DNA from 3 places in the Thalassospira sp. TSL5-1 genome. Region 3 is predicted to be linked to each of the others. Evidence: riboswitches for the same ligand, from Rfam matches in the RefSeq annotation. Region 3 holds a riboswitch; each other region holds the start of a gene.
The links. Region 3 has a riboswitch for cobalamin ahead of cobU (bifunctional adenosylcobinamide kinase/adenosylcobinamide-phosphate guanylyltransferase). Riboswitches for the same ligand answer to the same signal wherever they lie in the genome.
Positions count from the first base shown of each region.

Region 1: linked by a shared signal. The riboswitch ahead of LF95_RS01000 (energy-coupling factor ABC transporter permease) and the one ahead of cobU (bifunctional adenosylcobinamide kinase/adenosylcobinamide-phosphate guanylyltransferase) in region 3 are both predicted to bind cobalamin.
Region 2: linked by a shared signal. The riboswitch ahead of LF95_RS01905 (ABC transporter substrate-binding protein) and the one ahead of cobU (bifunctional adenosylcobinamide kinase/adenosylcobinamide-phosphate guanylyltransferase) in region 3 are both predicted to bind cobalamin.

Region 1 is NZ_KV880637.1:207,518-212,243, forward strand. Features, by position in the region: gene rsfS (ribosome silencing factor) at 1-288, opposite strand, end outside; gene LF95_RS00990 (nicotinate-nucleotide adenylyltransferase) at 364-972, opposite strand; gene LF95_RS00995 (glutamate-5-semialdehyde dehydrogenase) at 972-2,258, opposite strand; cobalamin riboswitch at 2,464-2,669, shown strand; gene LF95_RS01000 (energy-coupling factor ABC transporter permease) at 2,724-3,404, shown strand; gene LF95_RS01005 (ABCB family ABC transporter ATP-binding protein/permease) at 3,635-4,726, shown strand, end outside.
Region 2 is NZ_KV880637.1:394,933-399,658, forward strand. Features, by position in the region: gene LF95_RS01895 (OpgD/OpgG family glucan biosynthesis protein) at 1-988, opposite strand, end outside; gene LF95_RS23500 (helix-turn-helix domain-containing protein) at 987-1,577, shown strand; cobalamin riboswitch at 1,734-1,934, shown strand; gene LF95_RS01905 (ABC transporter substrate-binding protein) at 2,089-3,114, shown strand; gene LF95_RS01910 (FecCD family ABC transporter permease) at 3,117-4,151, shown strand; gene LF95_RS01915 (ABC transporter ATP-binding protein) at 4,148-4,726, shown strand, end outside.
Region 3 is NZ_KV880638.1:52,496-57,221, forward strand. Features, by position in the region: gene cobN (cobaltochelatase subunit CobN) at 1-1,512, opposite strand, end outside; gene cobW (cobalamin biosynthesis protein CobW) at 1,609-2,649, opposite strand; gene cobU (bifunctional adenosylcobinamide kinase/adenosylcobinamide-phosphate guanylyltransferase) at 2,776-3,303, opposite strand; cobalamin riboswitch at 3,363-3,573, opposite strand; gene LF95_RS09725 (hypothetical protein) at 4,029-4,700, shown strand.

The DNA.
Region 1 (4,726 bases), on a different contig from region 3:
CGGGCGGAACAGATGAATGATGACATCACCGGCATCAACCAGAACCCAGTCACCCTGTTCGGTGCCTTCGGCCGCTGCGCGGCCCTGCCCGGCATTTTTCAGGGCTTCGACAATATGTTCCCCCATCGAGGCAACCCGGCGCGAGCTGGAGCCTGATGCGATAATCATATAATCGGCCATTGCCGTTTTGTCGGTCAGATCAATGGTTACAAGATCTTCGGCCTTGTCATCGTTCAAGGTTTCCTGAATGAGCGCAAGCAGTTCGCTTGGTGTCAGGCTTTTTTTCACAGTAATTATAGTCGCCACCTTAATTTGGGGTGGATGTTCGCCGCTATCACGTTGCGGACATAAAACACCCACAGGTCAAACCTGCCACCGGCCTTCGGCACGAATTGCCGTTGAAGAAGCCGGATGGCGCCGTATCGGCAGGTAAACCCAAGCTGGTGTATCCATATCGGCCAGCAGACCTGCCTTTTCTGCGGCAATGCGCCAGCGTTCCATACGCTTTGCCGCCGTGCCACGCAATGCCTTATTAGAATAACCCTCGCGATCAAGAACCGCAATGGGCGCGCAATGAATCAGCTTTTGCCAGAATTTCCAGCGATGAAACTGAGCCAGGTTGTCCGCCCCCATCAGCCAGACAAATCGCGTTTGGGTAAAACGCCGCTGCAAGGCTGCAAGTGTGTCGGCCGTATAGCTTGTCCCCAGCTGTGTTTCAATTGCAGAAACGACAATGCGGGGATGTTGTGCAATCAATTCGGCGGAATCAAAGCGTGCATCCTGCCCTGCCATACCCTCGCGGGACTTGAGCGGGTTCTGCGGCGATACCAGCCACCACACTTCATCCAGCTCCAGACGCTTCAATGCCTCAAGTGAGATATGCAAATGCCCCTCGTGGGCGGGGTTGAAAGACCCGCCCAGTAATCCGACTCGGGGTGGGGCATTGTGGCGGCGCGGAATGCGAAGCGTCATCACGGGCGGGTTTGCCCGGTGCCGCGCACCACATATTTATAGCTGGTCAGCTGTTCAACCCCGACCGGGCCGCGCGCATGCAGCTTGCCGGTTGAAATGCCAATTTCCGCCCCCATGCCAAATTCGCCACCATCGGCAAACTGGGTAGAGGCATTAACGATGACAATCCCGCTATCCACACCATTCAGGAAGGCCTGGGCGGCGCTGGCATCTTCGGCCAGGATGGCATCGGTATGGTGGGAGCCGTAATGATTGATGTGATGGATGGCATCCTTCACCCCATCAACCGTTTTGATCGACACAATTGCATCCAGATATTCGGTTGACCAGTCTTCCTCACTTGCCGGTTTGATGCTGTCATCCAGGCGGCAAACGGTTTCATCACCGCGCATTTCACAACCCGCATCTTTTAAGCCGGAAATGACAGCAGGCAGCAGGGTTTCAACAGCGTCGCGATCAATCAGAATGGTTTCGGTTGACCCACAAACCCCCACGCGGCGCATTTTGGCATTCAGCACAATGTTGCTGGCTTTTGCCGGGTCGGCACTGGCATGGATATAGGTGTGGCACAGCCCTTCGAGATGTTTGAACAGCGGAATGCGGCTTTCATCGGTGATGCGCTGAATAAGGGACTTGCCCCCACGCGGCACAATAACATCGATATAATCGGATAGTTTCAGCATTTCGCCCACAGCGGCCCGGTCTGTGACCGGGATCATCTGAATGCAGGCTTCGGGCAGGCCGGCTTTGATCACGCCCTGCTGCATGCAGGCAAAAATTGCGCGCGATGAATTAAAACTTTCAGACCCACCGCGTAAAATCGCGGCATTGCCGGATTTCAGGCACATCGCGGCGGCGTCGGCGGTGACATTGGGGCGGCTTTCATAAATGATACCGATCACACCCAGGGGCACACATACACGCGCAATATCCAGCCCGTTATGGTCCGGCGTCCAGCGGGCCATTTCGCGGCCAACAGGGTCGTTTTGTTTGGCAACGTCTTCAACGCCCTTTGCCATTGCTTCAATCCGGGCCGGGGTTAGTTCCAGCCGGTCCAGCAGGGCGGCGGTCAGGCCTTTTTGACGGCCACCTTCCATATCAAGGGCATTGGCGGCCAGGATAGTGTCGGCGTTCTCGCGGATCAGGCTGGCAGCATAGTTCAGGGCATCAATTTTTGGCTGTGACGGGACCTGGGCCAAAATCAGGGCTGCATCGCGTGCGGCGATACCGATGCGAAGCATCAATTGTTGAATGTCCTGGTTTTCGGTGCTGGCAAGTGCCGTCATGGTCCTGTTTCCGTCTTTGGGCAGCGCCTTTTGTGGCGGTGTCATCGTAAATTGTAAAATCGTCAACAAATTAGCAACATAGTCCGGCCCGTCCTGAACTGCAATCACCTTGGTGGGGGCAAACCATGCGGTTTATTACGGATATAAACTGTGTGCTTTTTTCGCGTTTTACGATTGAAAAGCCTTACCCCTTTGGTGGTTGCTCTGCTAACGTGTCCGCTCGGGTTTGGCAGTGGCCCTTTGGCTGCTGCGAATAATAGGGAATATGGTGACGGCATTTTGCCCAGTCCATAACTGCCCCCGCAACTGTAAGTGCTGGTTGCTTCCTTGATGTCACTGGGAAACCCCGGGAAGGCGGAATAGCAACAATCGGCACAAGTCAGGAGACCTGCCCGAATTTTTATCACTGACAGTGCCGGTTTCCCGGCCTGTCCATGCACGGTGGGTGCAAGAAAGGAAATTGTCATGCATATTGAACCTGGCGTTGTTGACGGCGCCAAAATCGCCCTGAGTTATGCTACTGCAACCGGCGCGGTGGGTGTTGCCGGTAAAATGGCCGTCGATACGATCAAGCGCGATGGTCTGGGCTCGCTTCTGGTGCGCAGTGTCATTACCACATTGCTGGTTTTTGTCTTTTTTGAAGTGTTGCCGCATCACCCGGTTGGGGTGTCGGAAGTGCACCTTATATTGGGCTCCACCCTGTTTCTGATTTTCGGGGCGGCCCCGGCGGCCATTGGTCTGGCACTGGGGCTTTTGCTGCAGGGCGTGTTTTTTTCCCCGTTCGATTTGCCGCAATACGGCATCAACCTGACGACACTTTTGGTGCCGTTATTTGCGATGGGTGCACTTGCCCATAAAATCATCCCGGCCAAAACCGCCTATAAGGATGTGTCCTATGTGCAGGCGCTGGCACTGTCGACCTCCTATCAGGGTGGCATTGTGTGTTGGGTGGCGTTTTGGGCGTTTTATGGTCAGGGTTTTGGGGCGGCCAATATCGCCCATGTTGCCAGCTTTGGTGCGGCTTATATGACGGTTGTGCTGGTGGAGCCGCTGATCGACCTTGCTGTGCTGGCGGTTGCCAAGTCGCTTTATCGTTTCCGCGATAGCGGTGTGTTTGATCGCCGCCTTTATGGTTCGGCGCAATAAGTCGTACTCCTGCACTGCCTGTTTTGGGCGTTCCCTGTCTGGCAGGGGACGCCTTTTTTGTATTTGCCTGCCCGACAAGACAGCCTGTTTGCAGGATGTTCATATTGTGATGCTTGCCAAATTGCGCTTTACGGGCCATTTGTGAGGCACGGGTATAGGGAAATTTTACCAAAGTACATTTTAGTGTGGCTTAAAACCCATATCGGGGACGGGGATAAAAGGAAAAAGATGTGAAAAAATCGGATGCCAAAGAATCATCCGCCCGTGCTGATCTGGGTGTGATTAAAACCTTTTTGCCCTATTTGTGGCCCAAGGGCGAAAACGAATTAAAGATACGTGTCGTTGTTGCACTGTTGTTCCTGGTCGGCGCAAAGGTTGCCAACGTTTATGTGCCGGTATTGTATAAATATGCTGTTGATGCCCTGGGCGGAGGTAAAGGAGCCGCAGCAGGCAGTGCGGCCGCATTGGTGACGGTGCCGGTTAGTCTGATTATCGGCTATGGCCTGGTGCGGGTGTTATCCTCTGCTTTTGGCGAAATTCGCGATGCGGTGTTTGCCAAGGTCGCCCAGCGGGCCATTCGCAATTCCGCCCTAAGCGTATTTGACCATCTTCATGCGCTGTCCCTGCGGTTCCATTTGGACCGGCAGATGGGGGGGCTTTCGCGCGCTATTGAGCGCGGGGTGAAGGGCATTGAATTTCTTCTGTCCTTCATGCTGTTTAACATTTTGCCCACCCTGCTTGAGATCGTGATGGTTTCGATCATCCTGTGGGCGCTTTATGATGTCTGGTTCGCGCTGATCACGTTTGTCACCATCGTGATTTACATTGCCTTCACACTGATCGTGACCGAATGGCGCATGAAATACCGTCGCGAGATGAACCAGCGCGATGATGAAGCCAATACCAAGGCCATTGACAGCCTGATAAATTATGAAACCGTCAAATATTTCAGCAACGAAGCCCATGAATCATCACGCTATGACCACGCCTTGCGCGGTTATGAGGTGGCGGCGGTCAAATCGCAGGAATCCCTTTCCAAGCTGAATATTGGCCAGGGGGCGATTATTGCCGTCGGACTGGTTTTGAACATGCTGCTGGCCGCAAACGGGGTTAAAAATGGCAATATGACAGTGGGTGACTTCGTGCTGGTCAATACCTACCTGTTGCAGCTGTATATGCCGCTGAACTTTTTGGGCTTTGTGTACCGGCAGATCAAACAGTCGCTGACCGATATGGAGCGGATGTTTTCGCTGCTTGATGTGGACCGGGAAGTCGAGGATCGGGCATCGGCAAAACAACTGGTTTGCAGCGAGGCAACGGTG
Region 2 (4,726 bases), on a different contig from region 3:
AGAGCACCCCATCGAGATAATGCGTCACATCGCGATCACGCTGCATCAGGCCAAAGCCACGCGGGTTATCATCGCCAAAGGCCGATGCGCGGGTGACTTCGGGGTTGTTAAGCTGCCGCCAGATGCGTTCACCACTGCCGGTCCATAATGCAAGCCCGTCGGAATCATGCACTTCCGGGCGCCAGTCCATACGAAACGGGCGGTTTTGTTCCGAATACCAGAACATGCTGGTCAGCGGGGCGACGCCAAAACGTTCAATGTCTTTGCGGATGAACAGGAATTTTTCCACATCCATCGTTACACCCTTGCCGCGCGTTAAATAAAAACGATAGGCACCGGTGATGCTGGGACCATCCAGCAAGGCATAAACCGTGACCGGATCTTCGGCCTTTTTGGCCGGTTCGATGTAAAATTCGGTAAAATCGGGAAATTCCTCGCCCTGTGGGGTGGCGGTGTTGATGGCAATACCGCGTGCCGAAAGGCCATATTGCCCTTCATCGCCAATGGCGCGGAAATAGGACGCGCCCAAAAAGGCAGCCCAGTCCTGGGTTTTCCAGTCATCCCGGTGAATGTCTTCATGCAGGCGGAAACCGGCAAAGCCGATATTTTCCGACAATTTGCGCGCCGGGCTGTCGGCAGGCATGTCAAAATAGTCGGTTTTGTATTTCACTTCCTGTGATTTGCCATCTTCAAGCAGGAACATATGCACCGGTTTTTGGAAGAACTGGCCCATATGGAAATAGGTCACGGGATAAATGCCTGACCCGTCCGAGAACGGGGCAAAATCCCGTTTGTATTTCAGTTTGCCATGTTCGGCATAATCGATCTGCTCCAGGATCGCCTTGTCCGGGGTTTTCGGCGCGACATAGGGTTTGGCCGCCATTTTGCGGGCACGTTCGACCAGCGCGTCGAAACTGAATTTCTGTTTTTTGCCCAGTTCCAGCTTTTTGACGGCATCGGCGGCAAATGCCTGCTGCCAGAGCGACATGCCCGGTAAAATAAGACCGGCAGCCGCAGCGGACTTTAAAAATTGTCGGCGCTGTGCAGAAGTGTCCATCGAAATTATCCCTGTTATATTTTTGATTTGCACAAACTTGCGAAATAGTGTGGTGGCAATTCGGAAAAAGAATGGCGAATTCGCGGCCAAATATATCAACGCGCAAGTTTTTGAATTGATCCCGTTTTCGATGGCTGCACACCATTTTGTGCGATTGACATTTTGTCAGATGTTGCAAAGGCAAAATAGCGGCTTTGATCAGGTTTTGTTACGCTATGGCGTAAAAATAGATAAATTACGCCACAGCGTAAAAAAGGTAGCCTCTATGAAAATCACGGCACGAACGCCCGATCAGATTGGCAATGCTTTGCGTCGTGTACGCAAGGCCAAAGGCATGACGCAAAAAGATGTCAGTGTGCGCACCAATTTACGGGTGGCGACGATTTCATCCCTGGAAAATGGGGATCCGGGGACAAAGATGCGCACATTGACAAGTGTGCTGGCTGCTCTTGGTCTTGAATTCGTTGTCCAGGATCGCATTCAGGAAAATCGACCCAGCATGGAGGATATTTTCTCGTGAAACCGGCGCGATTTCATTGACGAAACAATCGCCCTTTTGCCCGATGATTGCCCGTTGGATTTATGTGATGCTCTGATGAACGGATCAGGGCAGGGTTGAAGGCCAATGTTCTTCCCGGCATCGGGCATCAAACGCCTTGACGATGACTGATCCTTATGGGACATCATTTTTGCCGGTATCCTTTTTGGGATAGAGGGAATTCAAAACGGTTCGGTTTTTCGGGCCGTCAAACGAAGCTGCCCCCGCAACTGTATGCGGCGAGCATGTCCTGATCATGCCACTGGGGTTTTCCCGGGAAGGCCAGGAACATGTGTTGACCCGCGAGCCAGGAGACCTGCCGGCAATCGTGACGACAGACTGGGCGGGGTGCCCCGGAGATGTCCTGCTACTATTCTGGCTGTTATGATACGATTGACATAACGGACTGGATTTATCGGGATTTCTTTTAATTCTCTGGTTCTTTGCCGGTTTGTCGCTGGATGTAACGGTTGTTCCTTTGAAAGGACATAACATGACCAGCGTTTTAAAACGGCTTGTCGCTGCCGGGGTGTTTGCAGCGGGTCTATCCACTGTTGCCACTCATGCACAGGCAACAGATTATCCTCTTGAAATTCAAAATTGCGGTCGCACTGTCACGTTTGATCACGCGCCAAAACGTGTGGTCTCGCTGGGGCAAAGCAATACGGAAATTCTCTATCTTTTGGGCCTGGCGTCAAAAGTTGTGGGGACGGCTGTGTGGTTTGATCCGGTCATGCCGCAATTTGCCGAGGCCAATAGCAAAATTCCCCGCCTGGCGGACAATGATCCCTCCTTTGAAAGTGTTGTTGGTCAACGCCCCGATCTGGTAACCGCGCAATTCCAATGGCATGTGGGACCAAGTGGCATTGTTGGCACAACGGCCCAGTTCGATGAATTGGGCATTCCCGTTTATGTTGCCCCGGCCGATTGTGTCGGCAAGGATAACAGCAAGGGCGGTGACGGGACGCGCACAGATGCCTTTTCAATCGATCTGATTTATCAGTCGATCCATGATCTTTCGCGTATTTTCAATGTCGAGGAACGCGGCGATAAGCTGATTGCCGACTTGAAACAGCGCGAACAGACCGCAAGGCAGGATGTTGCCGGATTGGCGCACCGTGATGTTTCGGCGGTTTTCTGGTTTTCCAGTTCGGAATTGCATGCAGACCCCTATGTCGCCGGGCAAAAGGGCGGGCCGGGATATATCTCTGGCGTGTTGGGCCTGAAAAACGTGATTAAAAGCGATGATGAATGGCCGACAGTGGGCTGGGAAACCATTGCCCGGGCGGACCCGGACATTATTGTGATTGCCAGAATGGACCGGCGGCGTTTTCCGGCGGATGACTGGCAACTGAAAACGAATTTCCTGAAAACCGATCCGGTCACCAGCCAGATGAAGGCGGTAAAGAACGGTCATATTGTGGTGATGGATGTGATGGGAATGGACCCGACCATCCGCATCATTGACGGTATTGAACAACTGGCCAAGGCCGTTAAATCGTTCGGACTGGATCACTAGGTATGGGTTTGTTTGCGCAGACAGTTTTCTGGCAACGTATCAGCGCGGTCTTTATCGCGCTGATATTGCTGGCTGCGGCAATGGCATTGGCAACATCGATTGGCGAAACCTCGATCCCGATTAAAACCGTGATCAACGCGCTCGCCAATCATATTTTTGGTGCAACGCGCCCCATCGATGCCATTGATTCCGGGATTATCTGGAATTATCGCCTCAGCCGGGCAGTGGTCGCGGCGTCCTGTGGGGCCGGTCTTGCCGTTTCGGGGGTAGTTTTGCAGGCCTTGTTGCGTAACAGCCTGGCAGATCCCTATTTGCTCGGCATTTCGGCCGGCGCTTCGACCGGGGCAGTCAGTGTCGTCATCCTGGGGGTGGGGGCTGGTATGGTCTCGCTGTCTGGCGGGGCGTTTGCCGGGGCGCTGGTGGCGTTTGTGTTTGTCAGTTTGCTCGCCCTTCAGGCCGGGCGCGGGCCGGGTGCCATCATTCTCGCCGGAATTGCCGGGTCGCAAATGTTTAATGCCCTGACATCGTTTATTGTCACCAAATCGGCCAATGCCGAACAGGCACGCGGCATCATGTTCTGGCTGTTGGGCAGTTTAAGTGGCGTGCGCTGGCCCGATGCGGCCCTGGCCGTGCCGGTGATTGTGGTTGGTTTACTGGTGTGTCTGTGTCATGCGCGTGCGCTGGATGCCTTTACCTTTGGCCGGGAATCTGCTGCATCGCTGGGTATTCCGGTTTTGCGCGTGCATGTGCTGCTGATCGGCACCTCCGCCCTGATGACGGCGGTGATGGTTAGCATTGTGGGCTCCATCGGTTTTGTTGGGCTGGTTATCCCCCATGCCGCGCGGTTTTTTGTTGGCGTGCGGCATGTTTTGTTATTGCCGCTGGCAGCCCTGATTGGCGCATTGTTTCTGGTTGGGGCCGATGTTGTGTCACGCATCATTCTGCCTGGTCAGGTGGTGCCGATTGGCGTGGTTACGGCCCTGGTCGGTGCCCCGGCCTTTGCCCTGATCCTGTGTCATCGGCGGGTGCTGCGATGAGCCTGGAACTGATTGATGTTAGCTGGATGGCGGGCTACCGCCCGATTATTCACGATGTGTCGCTAAAGGTCCGGCCCGGCGAGTTTTTGGGGCTGATCGGCCCTAATGGGTCGGGTAAAACCAGTTTGATGTCCATTTTGGCCGGGGTGCGTCGCCCGTTTCGTGGCCAGGCCCTGATGGGCGGGGTTGATATGCGAAAACTGGGCAGTCGCAAGCTGGCGCAAAATATTGGTTTTGTGGAACAACAGGCCGATACAACCGACCGGTTAACGGTACGCGAAGCCGTGTCACTGGGGCGTATCCCCTATCTGAGCCTGCTTGCACCCTGGTCATCGCGCGATGAGGAACAGGTGGCACAGGCGCTTTTGGATGTGGATATGGCCCCGATGGCAGGCCGCTATTGGCAAACGCTTTCGGGCGGGGAAAAGCAGCGTGTGCATATTGCCCGCGCGCTGGCCCAGGAACCCAAATTTTTGTTGCTCGATGAACCGACAAATCATCTGGATGTGCGCCATCAACTGGGGCTGCTGGAACTGGTGCGGGCCTTGAATGTCACGGCGGTCGCGGCCCTGCAT
Region 3 (4,726 bases):
ACCGGCGCGATAAAACGGGTCGCTTTCGGGCGTACCCCAACATTCCATCACCTGATCGCGAATGGAAGCGGGCAGGGCGTTAAAGGCCGCCTGATAATCCGCCAGTGGTAGGATGATGCGAATATCGCGCTGATCAAGGGCCTTAAAATCATTGGTCGGGCCGGATTTGACCTGATCAATCAGGGCATCGCCCGATGCAGGCAGGTTGGCAATGTCATATCCCGCCGCCTGCATGGCCTTTAGCGTCGTGATCATGCCTGCCGGGGTATCAAGGCCCACACCATTGCCCAAACGCGCATCGCGATTGGGATAGTTCGCCATCACCATCGCCACCCGTTTTTGCGGGGCCGGGGTTTGGCGCAGGCGCACCCAGTTTGCCGCCAATTGCGCGACAAAATCCACCCGATCCATCACCGGGATATATTTGACCAGATCAATTTCCGTCAGCACATCCCGCCCGGCGGAACCCTTAAAGGATATCGCACGCGAAAATATCCGCCCATCGACCTCAGGCAGGGCGACATTCATGGCGATATCGCGTGCTGCAAGGCCATTTACCCCATCGCGCCAGGCGCTTTCACTGCCGCCCGACAATACCACCTGCATCACCGGGGCATCCACGGCATCAAACGGACTTTCGCCGCGCACGGCACCGGGCACAGCCAGGGCAAAGCCGGTGGTATTTAAAATCAAATCACTGTTGGAATCCGCCAGCCAGTCTGCCACCAGGGCAGCGGCCACCGGGTCCTTGAGGCTGGAAACAAAAACGGGCAGGGCGTTAAGGCCGGACCGTGCTAGCGACGTGATCACGGCGTCAATCACATCCAGATTACCCGCCTGGATCAGCGCCCGGTAAAAAACCACCGCCACCACCGGCTTGCCAGCCTGCCAAACACCGGCAAGGTCGGGCAGGGCTACATTGCTTTTACCCGGCCAGTAAATCCCGGCCTTTACCAGCGGGGCAGGTGGCTGCCAGTGCCATTGGATGCCGGTATCGGCATTTTCCGTTTCCGCCGTGATACATTCATAAACATATCGCAACAAATTTTCGGCATTGCCCGGCCCGCCTTCAACCAGGTAACGCCAAACCTGTTGCCATGCCTGGCCTTTCACAGTCGAAAGCGACAGCAATTCGGCATCGGGCTGGTCATCGCCGGGCAGCAAAAGCAGCGGAATATCACGTTCGCGCGCCAGTGCGACGAATTGTTCAATGCCATATTCCCAATAGCCGCGCCCGCCCAGCACCCGCACAATGATGAAACGGGCATGGGACACCACATCATCGATATAAAGATCGACCGACATATTATGCCCCAGCTGTAACAGGCTGGCGAGGCGGAGCGACGGCACCTTGCCGGGAAATTCACCATCAAGATGCGCCTGTGCCGTTGCCAGACAGGCCAATTCGGATTCCGCTGCCGAGAGAATAACAACATCACCGGGGCTTTGGCCCAAATCAACGGCCTCGCTGCCATCGGTGATCATTCCCGGCTGTGCGGCAAGTAAGTGCATGAATTCGGCCTGTCTGCAAAGGGAGGGGCGTTAAAATATCGAAGATCAAAAAGGCAGCACCCTGAATGATGCTGCCTTTCTTGGTTTACCCGCCGATCAGGCTGCCAGAATGGCGCTGGTAATTGCCTGCTGGTCCATATCATGCAGGCCAATCACCACCAGACGCGACTGTCGGGTTTCATTTTCCTGCCACGGGCGGTCAAAATAGCGCTGAAAGCGTTCGCCAACACCCTGCACCACATGGCGCATCGGCTTGCCCGGTACATGGACAAAGCCCTTGATGCGCAAAACATCAAATTCCCGCACCACATTGATCAGCCGTTTTTCAAGGGCGGCGGGGTCCGTAACGTCCTCAAGCGTAACAACAAAGCTTTCAAAATCATCATGGTCATGCTCATGGCCGTCATCATGATGGGACGGGCGGCTTTCAAGGTCATCCTCGGCGGCGGCCCCCAGGCCCAGCAACACGGCATTTTCAATCCGCGCATGTTCTGTCGCAATGATTTTGACCGACGGACGCTTTAGCTCGGCCCGGATATCGGCCTCGACTTTGCTTTTTTCATCGTCGGTCAGAAGGTCGGTTTTATTTAGAACCACCATATCGGCGCAATGAAGCTGTTCTTCAAACAGTTCTTCAAGCGGGCTTTCGTGATCCAGGTTTTCATCGGCCTCACGCAGGGCCTGCACCGCGTCGTGATCATGGGCAAACAGGCCATCGCGCAGGGCAGCGGCATCCAGCACGGCAACAACACCATCCACCGTCACGCGCGAACGGATTTCCGGCCAGTTAAAGGCCTTTACCAGCGGCTTGGGCAGGGCAAGGCCAGAAGTTTCGATAACGATATGATCTGGCGGGGTGTCGCGATCCAGCAATTTCTGCATGGTCGGTACAAAGTCATCGGCCACGGTGCAACAGATGCAACCATTGGCAAGTTCCAGAACGTCTTCTTCGGCACAGCCTTCAATGCCGCAGCCATTGATGACTTCCATATCCACGCCAACATCACCAAATTCATTGATAATCAGAGCGATACGCTTGCCACCGGCATTTTCCAGCATATTGCGGATCATGGTGGTTTTGCCGGCCCCCAAAAAGCCGGTAATTACGGTTGCGGGAATTTTACCCAAATGCGCCATTGTCTTTAAATCCTTGAAAAACCGGGTATCACATACCGGATTGAAATTATTTAACACTCATTGGAATGCCCGCAACCACCAGCGTCACCTGACGCGAGAGTCCGGGTATCACATACCGGATTGAAATTATTTAACACTCATTGGAATGCCCGCAACCACCAGCGTCACCTGACGCGAGAGTGCGGCAATGCGCTGATGCAGGCGCCCGGCATGGTCGCGAAAGGCACGCGCCATTGCGTTTTCCGGCACAATGCCAAAGCCAACCTCGTTTGACACCAGCAAAACCGGCAAAGCCAGCCGGGGCAAAAGCACACAAAGACGCTCGATCTCGGCCTCGATATCATGCTCGCCGATCATAAGATTGGTCAGCCACAGGGTCAGACAATCCACCAGAACCGGACCTTCGCTGTCCCTATCAAGGCGTTCGAGTACGCCGCACAAATCATGCGGTTCCTCTATCGTGGCCCAAAGCGGGCCGCGGCGCTGTTTGTGATGGGCAATACGGTCAGCCATTTCATCGTCCCAGGCGCGTCCGGTGGCAATATAGGTGCCCCCGCCTGCGGCAACGATCATATCCTCGGCAAATTTGCTTTTGCCGGAACGTGCGCCCCCCAATATCAGGTGAACGCCATTTTCAATAACCTTTGGGGCCATGGCCCGTTCCTTGCGCTATGGTCTCCACCCGAGACCCGGTTGCAATTGATGCGGCCCAAAAGGCCCACATCACCACTGGCAGGTTTCCTGGCTTCGGGCGTGTTGGTCATTTCCCTTCCCAAAGGGGGTTACCCCATCCTTCAGTGGGTGGCAGGCGTTCCTGCCGTAAATGACCCGTCATCCCGTTACAGTTGCGGGGGCAGCACCGGTCTTACACCGGATTTCCCGTTCCCAGTCGGCGATGCCGACACTAGCGTAAAAGAGTCCCGATTAGAAGGCCTCGCATCGCCATAGCATTTTCCCCCAATAGAAGAAAATACATTTCACCACAACCGTAAAAGTTGCTTAAGCAATTGGTTTCAGCAGGTTAAGGGCATTTTTAAACACACTTCAAATCCGATGGTCCGCTCTGGAAAATGAACAGCACCCTCCATTAATAACGTGCCAAAGGTCCATAGTTCTCAAGGCATCAATCGGAACCGAAACCATACTGATCAACCTTAAGGCAGGCCTCAGAGGCATAAAGAGTAAGGCCTACCTAGACGAAAGGTCAGTATTTGTAAGAATTGATGTGTTGAGAAGACACATTCTTTCAGGGAACATTGGTTCAAGAACAAACGGAATGTCATTGCCGATATCGTAACACCGGGAAAAACCTGGGAACTAAAGACACGAGCAATTCGCGCCAACCATCATTCCAGATAAAACCAGAACTGTTTGTCCCAATGGCTATAGAACATTACGTCAAAAAGATTCGTACCCAGGAAGGCGTTGTTTGGCAGACGTCATCACGTCGTGATATGTGGACCAAACTGCTTGACCGGCTTCAGACGGATGCGCCCCATTTTTCCAGTTTTCTGGAACAATATGCAGAGGGTGACGATGTCATTTTGCGACGTCGGCAGGTCCGTGCCCTGTATCAGGCCGACCCCGAAATGGGGATGGTTGCCGCCATCATCTGGACGCATGCGCGCGGCATTCGCGTCAATGCGCTATCGCTGCTGGTGCGCGATCTGCCTGCCCTGGTCCAGCTGTTTGACCGCGACAATTTCGATGATAAATCGCTTAATCATTTGCTGGGGCAGCCGGGTATTTCCATTCCGACAGCCAGCAAAATGCTTTCGGCCTGCGGCAAACAGTTTAACAATGTCCCCGCCGCGATTATCGATGACGCCATCTCGGCGGCAATCGAAAGCTCGGAATTTGCCAAAGACTTTTCGCGAATCACCCCGCTACGCGGTAAAGCCCGCAGTCGTCCGCTTGATTACTACAAAGCCTATCTTGGTGATCTCGACGAACTGGCAACCAAACATGACATCACCCATGATACGCTAGATCACTTCTTTGCAGAATTTGCAAACTATGAAGAAACCATTCCCAGCCGCAAGTCAGCCTGATCGTTCCTGATTCACCCTTGGCGACA